One region of the Paenibacillus wuxiensis genome, then DNA from elsewhere that is predicted to be linked to it. Evidence: riboswitches for the same ligand, from Rfam matches in the RefSeq annotation. Region 1 holds a riboswitch; each other region holds the start of a gene.

What was found. A riboswitch is a leader RNA that binds a small molecule or an ion and turns the genes downstream of it on or off. The one in region 1 is predicted to bind cyclic di-GMP.
Region 2: another riboswitch for cyclic di-GMP. It lies ahead of ABN764_RS19280 (CAP-associated domain-containing protein); the one in region 1 lies ahead of ABN764_RS12385 (MucBP domain-containing protein).
Region 3: another riboswitch for cyclic di-GMP. It lies ahead of ABN764_RS09930 (4'-phosphopantetheinyl transferase family protein); the one in region 1 lies ahead of ABN764_RS12385 (MucBP domain-containing protein).

What each region holds. Positions count from the first base shown of each region.
Region 1 covers NZ_JBEFZI010000005.1:160,166-164,656, reverse strand. Annotated here, with positions in the region: gene ABN764_RS12400 (cold-shock protein) at 74-274, opposite strand; gene ABN764_RS12395 (ABC transporter permease) at 511-1,209, opposite strand; gene ABN764_RS12390 (ABC transporter ATP-binding protein) at 1,199-2,122, opposite strand; cyclic di-GMP riboswitch class I at 2,555-2,642, shown strand; gene ABN764_RS12385 (MucBP domain-containing protein) at 2,794-4,491, shown strand, end outside.
Region 2 covers NZ_JBEFZI010000008.1:97,815-102,305, reverse strand. Annotated here, with positions in the region: gene ABN764_RS19280 (CAP-associated domain-containing protein) at 80-2,674, opposite strand; cyclic di-GMP riboswitch class I at 2,885-2,974, opposite strand; gene ABN764_RS19275 (macrolide family glycosyltransferase) at 3,313-4,491, opposite strand, start outside.
Region 3 covers NZ_JBEFZI010000004.1:194,963-199,453, reverse strand. Annotated here, with positions in the region: gene ABN764_RS09935 (non-ribosomal peptide synthetase) at 1-1,420, opposite strand, end outside; gene ABN764_RS09930 (4'-phosphopantetheinyl transferase family protein) at 1,411-2,166, opposite strand; cyclic di-GMP riboswitch class I at 2,250-2,336, opposite strand; gene ABN764_RS09925 (stalk domain-containing protein) at 2,907-4,491, opposite strand, start outside.

The DNA of each region.
Region 1 (4,491 bases):
TCATACGGCATCTCTGCCGCATAAATTAATAAATGCCCCAAACCTTAGGTCTGGGGCATTGTAATTTCGTGTCTTACAGCTTTACAACGTTCTCAGCTTGTGGTCCACGGTTGCCTTCAACTACGTTGAACTCAACGCGTTGGCCTTCGTCCAACGTTTTGAAGCCGTCGCCAGTGATTGCGGAGAAGTGTACGAATACATCGTTGCCGCCTTCAACTTCGATGAAACCGAAACCTTTTTCTGCGTTGAACCATTTAACTGTACCTGTTTGCATGAACAAATACCTCCTAAAATTTACATGACCTCTTATTTACATAAATAAATAAAATTCACATATTGGACAAGGTTATTCTAGCTTCAAAATAACCCTCTGCAATATGTGAATCAGGTCAAATTTGAATATAGTCATCTTACCACAAGGTTACCCAAATAGCAATTCCTGTTTTTTAATTTGTTTTAATTTCCCGTTGTCCAAGTCTTCTCAGGCTCAGACAACGTCAGCGTATTCAACTAATTGACCACATCTACGTGCTCAACCTTCTTTATTGTCATGTACATTACGAATGCACCGATCAGCGCCAAGATGATCGGAACGATAATGATTGAATTCAGCGAGACTCCCCCATTATTCGAGCACACGATGGAAACAATGAGCAAGGAAGACATGATCGTCGTCGGTGTCGAATATTTTCTCATGCCGAAATATAGCGGAATGAGGCTCATAATGCTTGCAGCCATTGCATTCATGATCAACTTCAATGCCCCTCCCCCAATTATCGACAAAGTCAGGGGCTCTTGTATAATGGGTACAATTGCATTTGCTGTCAACAAGATCGCGTTGAGCACAATTTCAGACACAATAATATTGCTAAATGTGAAAATGGCGATAATGGCCAACTTGCTGAGGAGGATCTTTTTCCGACTTATTGGATACATAAATAGGATGTTTATTGTCTTTGATTTATATTCATCAATAATGAACCGAGATATCAATACTGCTGCAAAGACGATAAAGATCATTCGTACAAATGAATCCACACCCACAAAAAGGGCAGTGTAATCCGCGAAAACAACTTCTTCCATCATGTTAGGACTGTATAACATTAAGAATAAGATGGCAATCGCGATAATATTTGCAATAATTGCGTTTCGAATATACCCTCCTATGTGATGCTTCCGAAGCTCCAAAGCTATCAAATTACGCAACATGATCGCCTCCATCCAACAAAGATAAGAAGTATTCCTCTAAAGAGCTGTTTTTCTTATGGATCGATTCTATTAAAATATCGTTCACGACCAGTTCCTTCGTCAGCACTCCCTGCTGGATATTCGGATCATATACTCGAATTATGCGCTCATCCATGACTCGTAGATTGTGTATGCCTAGTTTATCTTCGAGCAGGAACGCAGCTCGCGTGCAATCATTCGTCACAATCTCAATATATTCGCTATTTTTCATACGAACCTCATCCATAGACACTTCTGCAATTAATCGACCCTTATTAATGACACCAATCGTATCTGCAACAAGCTCAATTTCACCCAGCAGATGACTTGATATCAATATCGTTGTACCATATTGTCTGCTCAGCATGAGAAGCAAATCGCGTATCTCCTTAATCCCTATCGGATCCAGCCCATTAATAGGTTCATCCAACAGAAGCAGCTCCGGCTTCGTTGCGATCGCTCTGGCGATCCCTAGCCGCTGTTTCATTCCAAGCGAGAAATCTTTAACTGCTTTATCACCCACATGGTTGAGCTTCACCAGCTCCAATGCCTCATCTATGGCCTTCATGTTGTGATATCCCATGTACTCGCAGTGCAGCTCCATATTCTCTCGTGCCGACAGCTTGTCATAAAATACAGGGTATTCGATAATTGTCCCCATCCGAGCCAGCAGATGATACGACTTAGGGGCTAGCGCTTCCCCGAATACTTCAATTTGACCCATTGTAGGCTTAATTAAGTTCGTAATCATTTTCATAATTGTTGTCTTACCGGCCCCATTCGGACCCAAAAATCCATATATCTCTCCTTGACGGATGTTCATATTCACATTCGAGACAACCTCTTTGTCTAGGAACGTCTTCGTCAAATGATGTGTACGTAATAAATACGTCATGCCAGTATCTCCTCCCGCTCAATGCGTGCTTCCCGATGACTTTATTGTATGAGGCATTCCTCTCTAATTCCTTACTCAATCCTTACAAAAATCTTAAGCTCTATTTGCTCTTCATTCAGTCTCACTCGACACACCTTGGTATTCCTGAAGCCAATTGCTAGATTATCTGCTCTACTCATTATCGTACGGGCATTGGAGCGTTTCAATCCGTTATTTCCTTCTGATAGCGATGAATAGTTATTAAGTTGGAGGCATATAGATGGATTATCAGGTATGGATCAACTCTAGTAGGTTAATACTTGTAGTATGTATACAAACTAGTATTTTCTTATCATTGACAAATTGTTCCTCGTAACCTATATTGAGCTTGATAGTTCCCTATGCCTATGATTACAGTCATCTTCGCTTGGATAAGAGGTGTTATGATTGATCAATCACATAGGGCACACTAATCGAAAGATTAGGCCGCAAAGCTTCGGAGTCTAACGGTTCTACGACCTATGATAGTCCGGCTGCAACTAACAATTCTGTTACTTGCAGCTGGACTTTTTTTATTTATGTGAAGTTCTGGCGGAATTAACTGTCCGTTGAGCTATATAAATAAGAATGAGGAGGCATGGACTCACTTCGGTAGGGGAGGAATAAAATGAAAAAATGAGGTGGCGAATTGAATGAAACGTAGAGTAAAGTTGGCCGTAACATGGCTGTGCGTATTTGCCGTGTTCTTCGGGTTTATTCCTCACACACTGCAAAGTGCAGATGCAGCCGCACGTGATCCAATTTGGCCAGAGCCAGGTGCTGTGAAATTAAGCAAGACAGCGAAGCCAACCGGGACGCCAGGAGAGTGGCAGATTACTCTGACCGCCGAAGGGAAGAACGTTGAAGCCGGTGACACCGATGTTGTACTTGTCTTAGACAAGTCAGACAGTATGAAAAGCTACAAACGGTTAGACAATGCCAAAAAAGCTGCGGAGAAATTTGCAAATACACTGCTTTTGTCCAACGTCAAAACAAGAATTGCTCTTGTCACGTTTAGCACCAGCGCAGAGGATACATCATCTGGATTCCTTGGCCAGAATGATAAACAGCAGCTCCTGAACAAAATTAAGGGCATCTCGGCTTCCGGAGGGACAAACATACAAGGCGCTCTCAACACAGCACATCAGTTACTAACTACAAAGAGTTCAGCTAAAAATAAATTTATTGTGCTGCTTAGCGACGGTGCGCCAACGTTCAGTTCTCCTGCAAAAAAGGCCGCTCCTTATTCATGGCCCAACAACAAGTATAACTTTGTACTGTCCAACTTTGACTACACCAAGACTATCGGATCCGGCAGCAGCTATGAATTATCCTCTGGCTTGTTGGGGGATCGATACAAGGTAGATAACTATACGGTTAAGGACAATGGAATTCCTACGATATCTCAAGCCAAAGCATCCAAGGATGCAGGAATCACCATTTATTCGATTGGGCTTGAGGTCGGCAATGATGCTAACGCTGTATATGTATTAAAGAACAGCGCTTCAGCAAACAACTATTACCCATCTGACAGCGCGGAGCTGGAGAAGGTTTTCTCTGAACTGGCAGGGAAAATTTCCTACGCGGCTGAAAATGCTGTAGTCAAGGATCCGATGGGTGAAATGTTTAACCTTAATTTCAAGGGTAATGAACCTGTTGAAAAGCAAGACTATACAGCATCTCAAGGCACGGTGAAATGGGATGCAGCTTCGGAAACGTTTGTATGGGACGTTGGCAACATTGTAGAGGGAAGTCCGGCAACCCTGACATATACCATCAAAATGGACTCTTCTAAAAATCCGAGTGCCGATGTCAATTACCCGACAAACGGACGTACCACCATGGAATACACAGATGTGAATAGACAACGTACAACAAAAGATTTTGAAGTGCCACAAGTCAGCTTCGGCAAAGGCTCCATTCTTGTGAAAGGCTACAAGGTTAATGAACAAGGCGAGCCTATTAACGCAGACGGCAAGGTTGTCGAACGTGTGGATCTTGCAGAGCAGTTGTACAGCGAGTCTTTCACTGTCAATGGGAAGGATGCGCTGGATATAGGGCCGAAGTACAAGGTTCCTGCTCCGAAGCTTGATAACTATGTGTTGAAAAAGGGCACCGACCCTACAGAAGAAACGTTAACACTGCAGGAACCTAACAAAACAGTATGGTTCGGATATATGCTAGCTCCACAAAAGCTAACGATTAAGTATGTAGATAAGGATACCGGCAAGTCCATCGCTAACGACGACACTTCTCGCTCTGGTAAGATTGGCGAGTCTGTTACGTTGAAAGCTATCGACATCCCGGGCTACACGCCTGAGAAGGCGGAAATAACCTATACTGTCAAAGCA
Region 2 (4,491 bases), on a different contig from region 1:
ACCCCGTAAAAGGAAAAAAAGAAGCAGAGATCCTATGTGTTAATCTAGGATCTCTGCTTTTTGTGTCATGATGAATATCTTATTGCTCGTGTATCACGCGGTACAAAACGAGTGCCGCCTGCGCTCGAGTGAGCGTTCCCGCCGGATCAAGTTTGTTATCGGTGGTTCCTTTGATAAGTCCTTTGCTCACTGCGTACACAACGGCTGTCTTTGCATCCTGTGAGATGAGTGCTTCATCCTTAAATCCAAGCGAAGCGCTTGAATGGGACAGATCAATTTTCAATGCCCGCGTAAGCATCACTACCATTTTTTCGCGAGTAATCGGTTTACGTGCCCCAGGCTCTGCAATCCGCTGTTCCCAAGTCTTTCCGTTATTCGTCAAGCGATCAAGCAAGGTGGCGAACTCCGCTTGGGTAATAACGTCGTTCGGCTTGAATGTGTGTATGCTGTCTTTGCCGCACAACAGTCCGTGAGCTGCAATGACTTCAATTTCATCCTTTGCCCAATGTGCAGTAAGATCATTGAAGGATCTTGCATGCTCTGCAATCGTGTAGGTGCCGAACTGCGTGACCTGGAAGGATATATGCTTCTTATCAGCTGCCTTCATTCCGGCCAGTTTATAGCTCCAAGCATTTGTTGTTACGCCTTGAGCTTCTGCGTACACGCCTGCCTTACGAATATCCTTTGTAGCTTCCATCAGCTTCAAGGAGATTTCCAACAGGATATTCTTTGCTTCTTGCGGCCCACGGATCGTGATCATCGGAGACGTAAAGGTCGTCTCGCCATGATGCTTGCTAAATCCTTTGTCCTTATGCTCTGCAAGAGACACCACAAGCTCGAGTCCGCTCGTTCCGATGAGTTCCACAATAGACTTGTTCGGAATGGTAATATCGAATTCGGCTGTAGACAGAAGCAAATCCTTGCCTGATTCCTGCAGCAGTTTGGCGGCCGATTTGTCCAGCGTGAAGGAGACTTCATTGTAATCCTTCATGCTTACATCGCTAATATCGGGTTGAACCTGCTTGGCATTTTTGTCCTGCAGCTGTTTTTTTACGGTATTCGCATTTATCTTGAACTCCGCATTCACTGCATGCTCCTTCATCGTCTCTGCCAATAATCCTGCCTTCATCGTCTTACCGGCTGGAATTGTTCCCACAGAAGTCGAAGGTGTAGAACTACTAGAACCTCTAGAGCCTTCAGATGAGGAAGACGAAATAGGCAACTCTGGCTTCGGATTCGGAACAGACGGCTTGATGACATCAACGGTAGACGAGTGAATGTAACCGATTCGGATCCGTTCATTGTTTGCGTTGAACAGATTCGCATTTACAAGATTGAAGGTATATTTCCCTTCTTGGTCGCTCAAGAAAGCGATGGTTGCTATGTCGCCGTCTCCTTCATAAGCGCCTCCGTTGAGATTTACGGAGTAATCCAATTGCTTCTGGCCATTAGGTAAATCGGTTATGTTCTTTGTCGTGATAAGTGGGACATCTGGATAGTTCAACTTTTGATAGGTAGCCATCGTAACGCTTGGCTTTATATCTAAGAGAGTCAAGCGGCTGTCATAAGTAAGACTGAATGAAGCTGAATATACTGCTTTCGACACAGAATATTCGACCTTTACATCGAATGGATCTCCTGTCAGAACCTTAGATTTGCTGAGGCTAGGAGATACAACATCGGGATCGGGCTTTTTATCGTCGACGGAATTCTGCGTGACGAAGTTCTGTGTGTAATATACATTTGAATTCCCCCCGAAGTACACACCCACCCCTAGATGAGAAAAGTCTCCCAAAATATTCGAACGATGTCCTTTCGAGTTCATCCAGTTCTCGTGAACGAAGATGGCACTCGACTGTCCAGCAGCAATGTTTTCCCCTGCCTTTTGGTATACGATTCCGTCCGCCTTCAGCCGATCGAACGGGGATTTGCCGTCTGGATTGTTATGATCGAAGAAGCTTCTCAGCCCCATATCGTCGCTATGCTTGCGAGCAGTTCCCGCAGCCTTTTCATTCCACTTCAATGGCTTCATGCCCTCGCGGACACGCACAGCATTAGCCAAATCGAGGATTTGTTGCTCAAAGCTTGTCTGCAATCGCTTGCTAGGCGTGCCAAAGTACCCCTTGAACGCCAGTTCCACATCCTGGGCAATAAATTGGACAGCCGTCACCGTATTCCCTTGATGGAGATCATAGAACACGGTTGCATACATACCGCCGACCTTGTACAGGCTATATTGTCCGCTGTTGTCCATATTGTAAATCGTATTGCCTTTCCTAATTTGACTGAGGGAAGATCCGAAGGCTGCCTCTACCTCCTGCTTGGTTGAACCGAATCCAATGCTTCCATAAGAATCATTCGCATTCGTATAGAGTGCAACGACCTTGTGATCCTGAACACCAACTTGTAAGTAATGTTTATAATCCTGATTGTAAATATACCACTCGAAGCCATATTCACTTAGATCCTTGCGAACCGGCAGTCCGATTTTTTGGAATAGTTGATCCTCGCTCATTCCTATGGTGATACCTTGCATTTGGTTTGCCCCTGCCTGCGGAGCATTGTTCGTTTTCGTGACAGTAATCTTACTACCGACCGGCTTATCCGCTGCATAAAGGGTCGGCTGATAGATAAGCATCCCGGCTAACAGCGCAGCGCTAGCTGTAATCGTCATATGCCGTATTCTTCTTGCTTTAATGTGTTTATGCTGTTCTTGGTACATTGCGTTGTTGGTTGCTGTACAACATGGCCGCATCATTTCATCTCCTATTCTTTTACATTCTGCGATCAAATGAGATGAACACCGGGGACGCTTTACAATAGCACAAAAAAAGCGCCACCCTAATGGCAGCGCAATAAAAAAAGACGCACGTAATGTCGCAATTAGGGCAACCCGGCTGTCATCGCATTGTGAAATACATTAGACCCGTGGCTTTGCGTCCCCTGCTTTCGCTAGGGTTTGCCATTATCCAAATGTTACAGATTAAATGTCTATAGTAACATGTAAATGAACAGCTTGTATACAACTGTGCCTATAGGTACGCAAAATTCATCAAGTACCAGGTCTATCAACCCAGTTCGATATTTATGTATCTGCTTGCTCCGGGAATACATATGTGATGTACGAGTTATCGCTCGGCAATTGTCTTTTTCATTGGCTCTCCCAGTCTACAACTTTATTTTCATCTAACAGTCGAGACCATATTTCTAAGGCTATTTCCATTGGATTCAGTTAGATTGAAGACAAACTCCCGTGATATCTATACCGCGGGAGTTCTTTATGTTTTTTGTCTATAGTTCAATACGAAATTATCAGATACCATTAAGACTTCGCTCGAATTTAGTTAAAATCACATTGGCCGCTTCTACTGCACCACCAGCATTCTGAAAAGTTTCTGACAGTTTTTGCGCATTTTCCTGATATGTCCGATTCGTCAACACCTCAGATACCGCTGCTGCCAAATATTTTGGCTTCTTTCCTTTCAACTGTAAACCTGCACCCAGTTGAGCAACCCGATCAGCCACTAATCCTTGTTCGCTATGTTGCGGAAATAAAACCATTGGAACTCCAAAATAAAGGCTTTCATTCACACTATTCATACCGCAATGGGTAATAAATACATCGGCTGTTTGCAATACCGATATTTGATCCACGACGTTATTCACTGTAAAATTTCTTGGTATGTTGCCAAGAGAAGCAATCTCCGTTTTTTCACCAACTGACATCACAACATCATAGTCCGTATCTGCAAATGCCTGAATAACTTTTTGGTAAAAATCTTGATTTTGATTCAGTATCGTCCCAAGTGAAATGTAGATTAGTTTTCTATCTTTTTTATTAATCTGTATCGACGGAGACTGTCTGATGGATGGTCCGACAAAAGCATATCGCTCAGAAAACGTATCCGCCATCGGCTGGAATTCTTTCGAGGTATAGACAATGGTGTCTGTTTCATTATTATTTTGAACAATCGATACAACGTTCCCTATTTCATAACCATGATTCTTTAACAACTGAATTTTTCTGTTCATTCGGGGCCAACCCACGATCATCCTCCATACATCGATGCAACCACGCTTCATCAGTTTCGCGGTGTACTGATTAAAAGCAAAGGTAGTAGTCGAACAAACATATGGAATTTCTAGTTTTTTAGCAAATAATTTTCCCCAAAAGCATATAGAGTCAGATACAATACAATCCGGCTGAATTTCCCTTAATTCCTGACATACCTTCTCATCCAAAGCGATGGTAGTATCGGCAACCATCTCAATTAATGCTGTAAAATCTTTGCCAACCTTGCGATCCAATTCCTTTTGTGAAAGCTGGGGCAAGAACTCATCACAAGCAATGAATGCAGCACCAGCACCTTCTATTTTTCCCTGAAATTCTAGAAAGGAATAGTACCAAACTTGATGGCCTCTATTGACTAACTCGGCAACCACCGGAATGGTTGGATTGGTATGACCATGTGCGGGTATCGAAAAAAATAC
Region 3 (4,491 bases), on a different contig from region 1:
ATTGGCGAAGCGGCGCAAATATGCGCGGATTGCGATCAACCAATTGAATGAACAGCGCCGTCGTCAAGAACATAATCGTTACCTGATGGCGGATGAGCGCTTGCTCCAGCTGCTCAGCGTCCAGTATCGTCGTCTTATCGATGAGCACGAGCCCTAAGCCATTCAACAAGGAGCCCCAGATTTCAAAGGTTGAGGCATCGAAGACAAGTGATCCCGTCTGCAAAATACGGTCGCCTTCGCCAAACTTCACATAATTCGTGCGCTTTACTAGGCGAATGACATTACGATGAGTAACCATGACGCCCTTAGGTCTTCCTGTCGAACCGGACGTGTAAATGATATATATAAGATCTTCTGGCTGATTCACAGATACCAGATTATCGCTAGATTCATCAGCAAGGCTCGGGTCATCCATATGAACCTGCTCGATGGTATTCGGCAAATCTATATCTGACGATCTGCTAGTCAGTACCAGCTTCGTACGACTGTCTTCTAGGACATATTGAATGCGATCCTGAGGGTGATCGGGATCAAGTGGAACATAAGCTCCTCCCGCCTTGAGAATCGCTAAGATACCGACAACCATCTCTGCACTGCGCTCTGCCATAATACCAACAGACTGTTCCCGATCGATGCCAAGCTTCCGCAGCCTGCGCGCCAATTGATTCGCACGAGCATTCAACTCGCAATAGGTCAACTCGCGATCATCTTCGATGACAGCTACTCGATCCGGATGCAGCTTAGCTTGTTCCTCGAACAGCGCCTGAACCGTGAATGTATGAGGATATTCAGCTCGAGTCTGATTCATCCCCTCAATTAACTGGCGTTTGTCCTGTTCTGTCAGCATTTCCAGCTCGCCAATACGCTTCTGAGGATGCTTCACAGCTTCATCCAGCAGCTGCAAGAAGTACTCCCCCAGCTTCTCTACCGTCGATAACTGGAACTGATTTTCCTTGTAATACATTGTGAACATTGGTAATGCGCCCGTTCCAGCAGCATGCTGAATGCAGCCGTGCAGGTCACATACCTGCTCTCCCTCTGGAAGCACGGGCCGAACATCTTCTCCGTACCAGCAATACGTTGCCACATCACTGTCAGAAGCTATTTCAGAGCAAGTCAGGTTACGTCCTTCTGCGCAAGCCGACAAGCTGTTATGAATGCTCATAATTCCTTGCAAGGTTACGTCATCCTGACTGACTACTGTATGGTTGCCATTGCCGTGTCCCGCTTGAACGGCATGAAGAGTTACTTGCTGCGAGTTGTAGAACCGGGACAACAGCGTTGCCCACGCACTGAACATGACGGATTCCAACTTGACCGAATGCTCGGCCGAATGCTTCTTCAGAAGACGCATTGTCTCCTCAGGCAGTTCGATAGAATGTACGTCATAGCCTGCCAATCGTTCTACTGTCAATTCCATGAAAGCCAATTCTCGTCCTCTCCTTTATACGATCCAACCCATTTCGTAAACCTATGAGTCAACTGCTCCCATGTGATGTACTCTATTTGCTTGGCAAATTCCATATGCTGTGCGCACACAGTCATACTATAGCCTGTTACAGGAACGACATATTGCTTTACATAATTATGATCAACATTCCATAATTGATTATCCTGTATAGGTACAGCTGTCTCCTGCACAATCTCGAATGTGCTAGGAGGCAGGCTGAGACCTGTTCCTAATGCCTTCAGAACACTTTCCTTAGCCGTCCATATGTAAAAAAACAATTCCTGCCGCGCACGACTGTCGTTCGTATTTGCAAGCAATTCCAACTCACGCGGCGAGCATATCAGCCTAGCCACGTCCATGTTCCATTCTCCTGCTTGCTCTATATCAATCCCGATTGGCGCTTCATCCAATGCCACTGCTATGAACGCACCGGCGTGAGAGATGTTGAAAAATACTGGATCACCCTCCACATATGGCTTGCCGAAGGGATGAGTGTGAATAACAAGTTCGTTATTCGAACATTTCAAGGTTCGACATAGCAGCATGCGGGCCAATATGTCAGCCGCAACCGTGCAATAAAGATCTTCACGGTTCCGAAGTCTATCTAACCTTTTGTATTTTTCAGGTGTAACGAACGGGATAAATCGATCCATCAATGAATCTATGTCTTCGTAGGAAGTACACTCGTCCCATTTTAGCAACACAATTTCCATCATTTACCCCAGCTTCTGTGCGCAAAAAAAAGGCCATTCTGCATAGCCTTGTCACCGAATAACCGTTGTGTAGTTACCGCAACATTAATGGCAACCCGGCCGCCGTAATCCGTGAAGATGTTAGGCCCGCGGCTTTGCGTCCTCATCTTTCGAAGAGTTTGCCTTTCAATCCTGATGTTGTTCTTCTTGATGTATCCATTGCGTGTTGCAGATCGATTATCAGGCAAGAATGTCATAGCAATGTTACGCACTAGTTCTTGTGACATGTATCGCGTGAATAGGTCTAAAGTACATATTACATATCAGCATGTTGGACGGTCGCATCCCCTATCCAACTCAAGACCCATATTTTATATCGGTTGCTCGAATGAAAAGATTAATACTTTTTCATAACACTTTTCAATTTTTCGACACGAAAAATCATTTTTTGTCATTTTATAGTCATTTTCAAGGTTGTTTCACCCTATTTCCGACAAAAACATCCCTATCCTCTCCATCCTTGCTCCCATAGATTCGTGCAATCCCCTCCAACTGCTCGACACATTTGTCGATTTTCCTATAGAGCCACTACTGCTTAGCCCCCCCTCTCCCCTACCAATTACCTAATAGACAGCACTGAAGTCATTTCTTACTCATTACACAACTCTCTTGTACTCTTGGTGATACATAAAAAGCCTCGGAAATCATTCCGAGGCTCTTATTGAATGCCATCTATCTATCTTCTCTATTTCACATCATGGGGATTAATATCCGTCACCAACTGTCATTTCATTGGATGCGGTGGACAGTGCATTCACTGTTGCATTGCGCCCATCCGCTACGGACATAACGAATACTTTATAGGCAACGCCGCTGCGAATTGGATTTCCATATGCATCATTATCTGACAGCGAGAACATTCTAGATTCTTCGCCAATTACGCTTACTCCTCTTAAACGATTCGCCTGATCCAGGTTGAAGGAGTTCGCTGAGCTAGAAGGAACGACCATCAATGCATAATAGGCAATCCCGCTGTCGTTGCTTGGCTTCGAGAAGGAGGCCTTGAAGTTATTCCCCCCTTCTCTTGTCAAAAACACATTCGTAGGTGCCTGCACGAATTGATCTACCAAGGCAAATTCACCAGAAGGCGAAGACAAGGCATTTGAGGAGCCGCTTCTATTGTCAGCTACCGTAAGCACAAATACCCGGTAAGCAACACCTTTTTGAATGTCGTTGCCTTGAACATCCCGCAAGCCGCTTGTTAGCGATTGTCTTACATAGCCACTCTGATTCCCAACCCGAATGTAGCTGGATGATCTCACCTGTCCCGCACTATATGCGTCGAATGCATAGGACTGATCTGCGCGGACAACCATAATACGGTATTCATTTACGTACGAATTACTGGATGGTGCATTAAAGCCTACTTCAATGTCGCTGGCATTACCGTTTTTGCCAATAATCTTCGCTTCTACATTCGTCACGACATCAACCGAGGCATTGCCTTTAAGCGTCACCTCTGGAGATGGAGCAGACAACGCATTGTTCGCTTGACTATTGGAGCTTACAGACAGAACAAATACCCGGTAGCTGTTGCCGTTGCGAATCGGTGCTCCATCTACATCTCTTGCATCCGCATCGAATACATACGACAAGCTGCTGCCACTCCGATACACGACAGATGAGTTCCAATTGTTAACTCGATTGGCCTCTGTTAGATTAAAACGGCTTGCATTGGAAGACTTCACAACCATGACGCGATAATGGTTCACGTTCGATTCATCTGCAGCACGGTTGAATGTTACACTCAGGTTCCGTCCATCATTGTAGTTTCCACCCAAACTGCTTGCCGATACGTTCGTTGCAGGGTACACCGTCGAATTGTTAGACAACGTAATCGTATCTGAGGAGCTGGACAGGGAATTCACATAACTACCGCGTCCAACAGAAAGCACATATACTTGGTAGCTGGTTCCGTTACGGATTAGGTCCCCATCTACGTCTCTCGCAGTAGAGCTCAGCTTGAGGCTAACGTCTCTGCCATTCGGGTTCATCGACGTATAATTGTAGCTGGATACGTTGTTCGCTTCGGATATATCAAAGCGGTACGATCTGCTCGTCTTCACAACCATTATTCGATACTGGCTAATATTCGATTCGTCCGATGCCCGGTTGAAGGTAACCATCATGTCTCGACCGTCATTATAATCGCCAACATCGCTTGCTCTTACATTTGAAGCACTGTAAACCGTTGAGTTATTCGAAATATTAATGCTGTCGGACGCGCTCGACAATGCATTGTAATCGGAATTGCTATTGGATACCGACATGACGAACAGGCGGTACGTC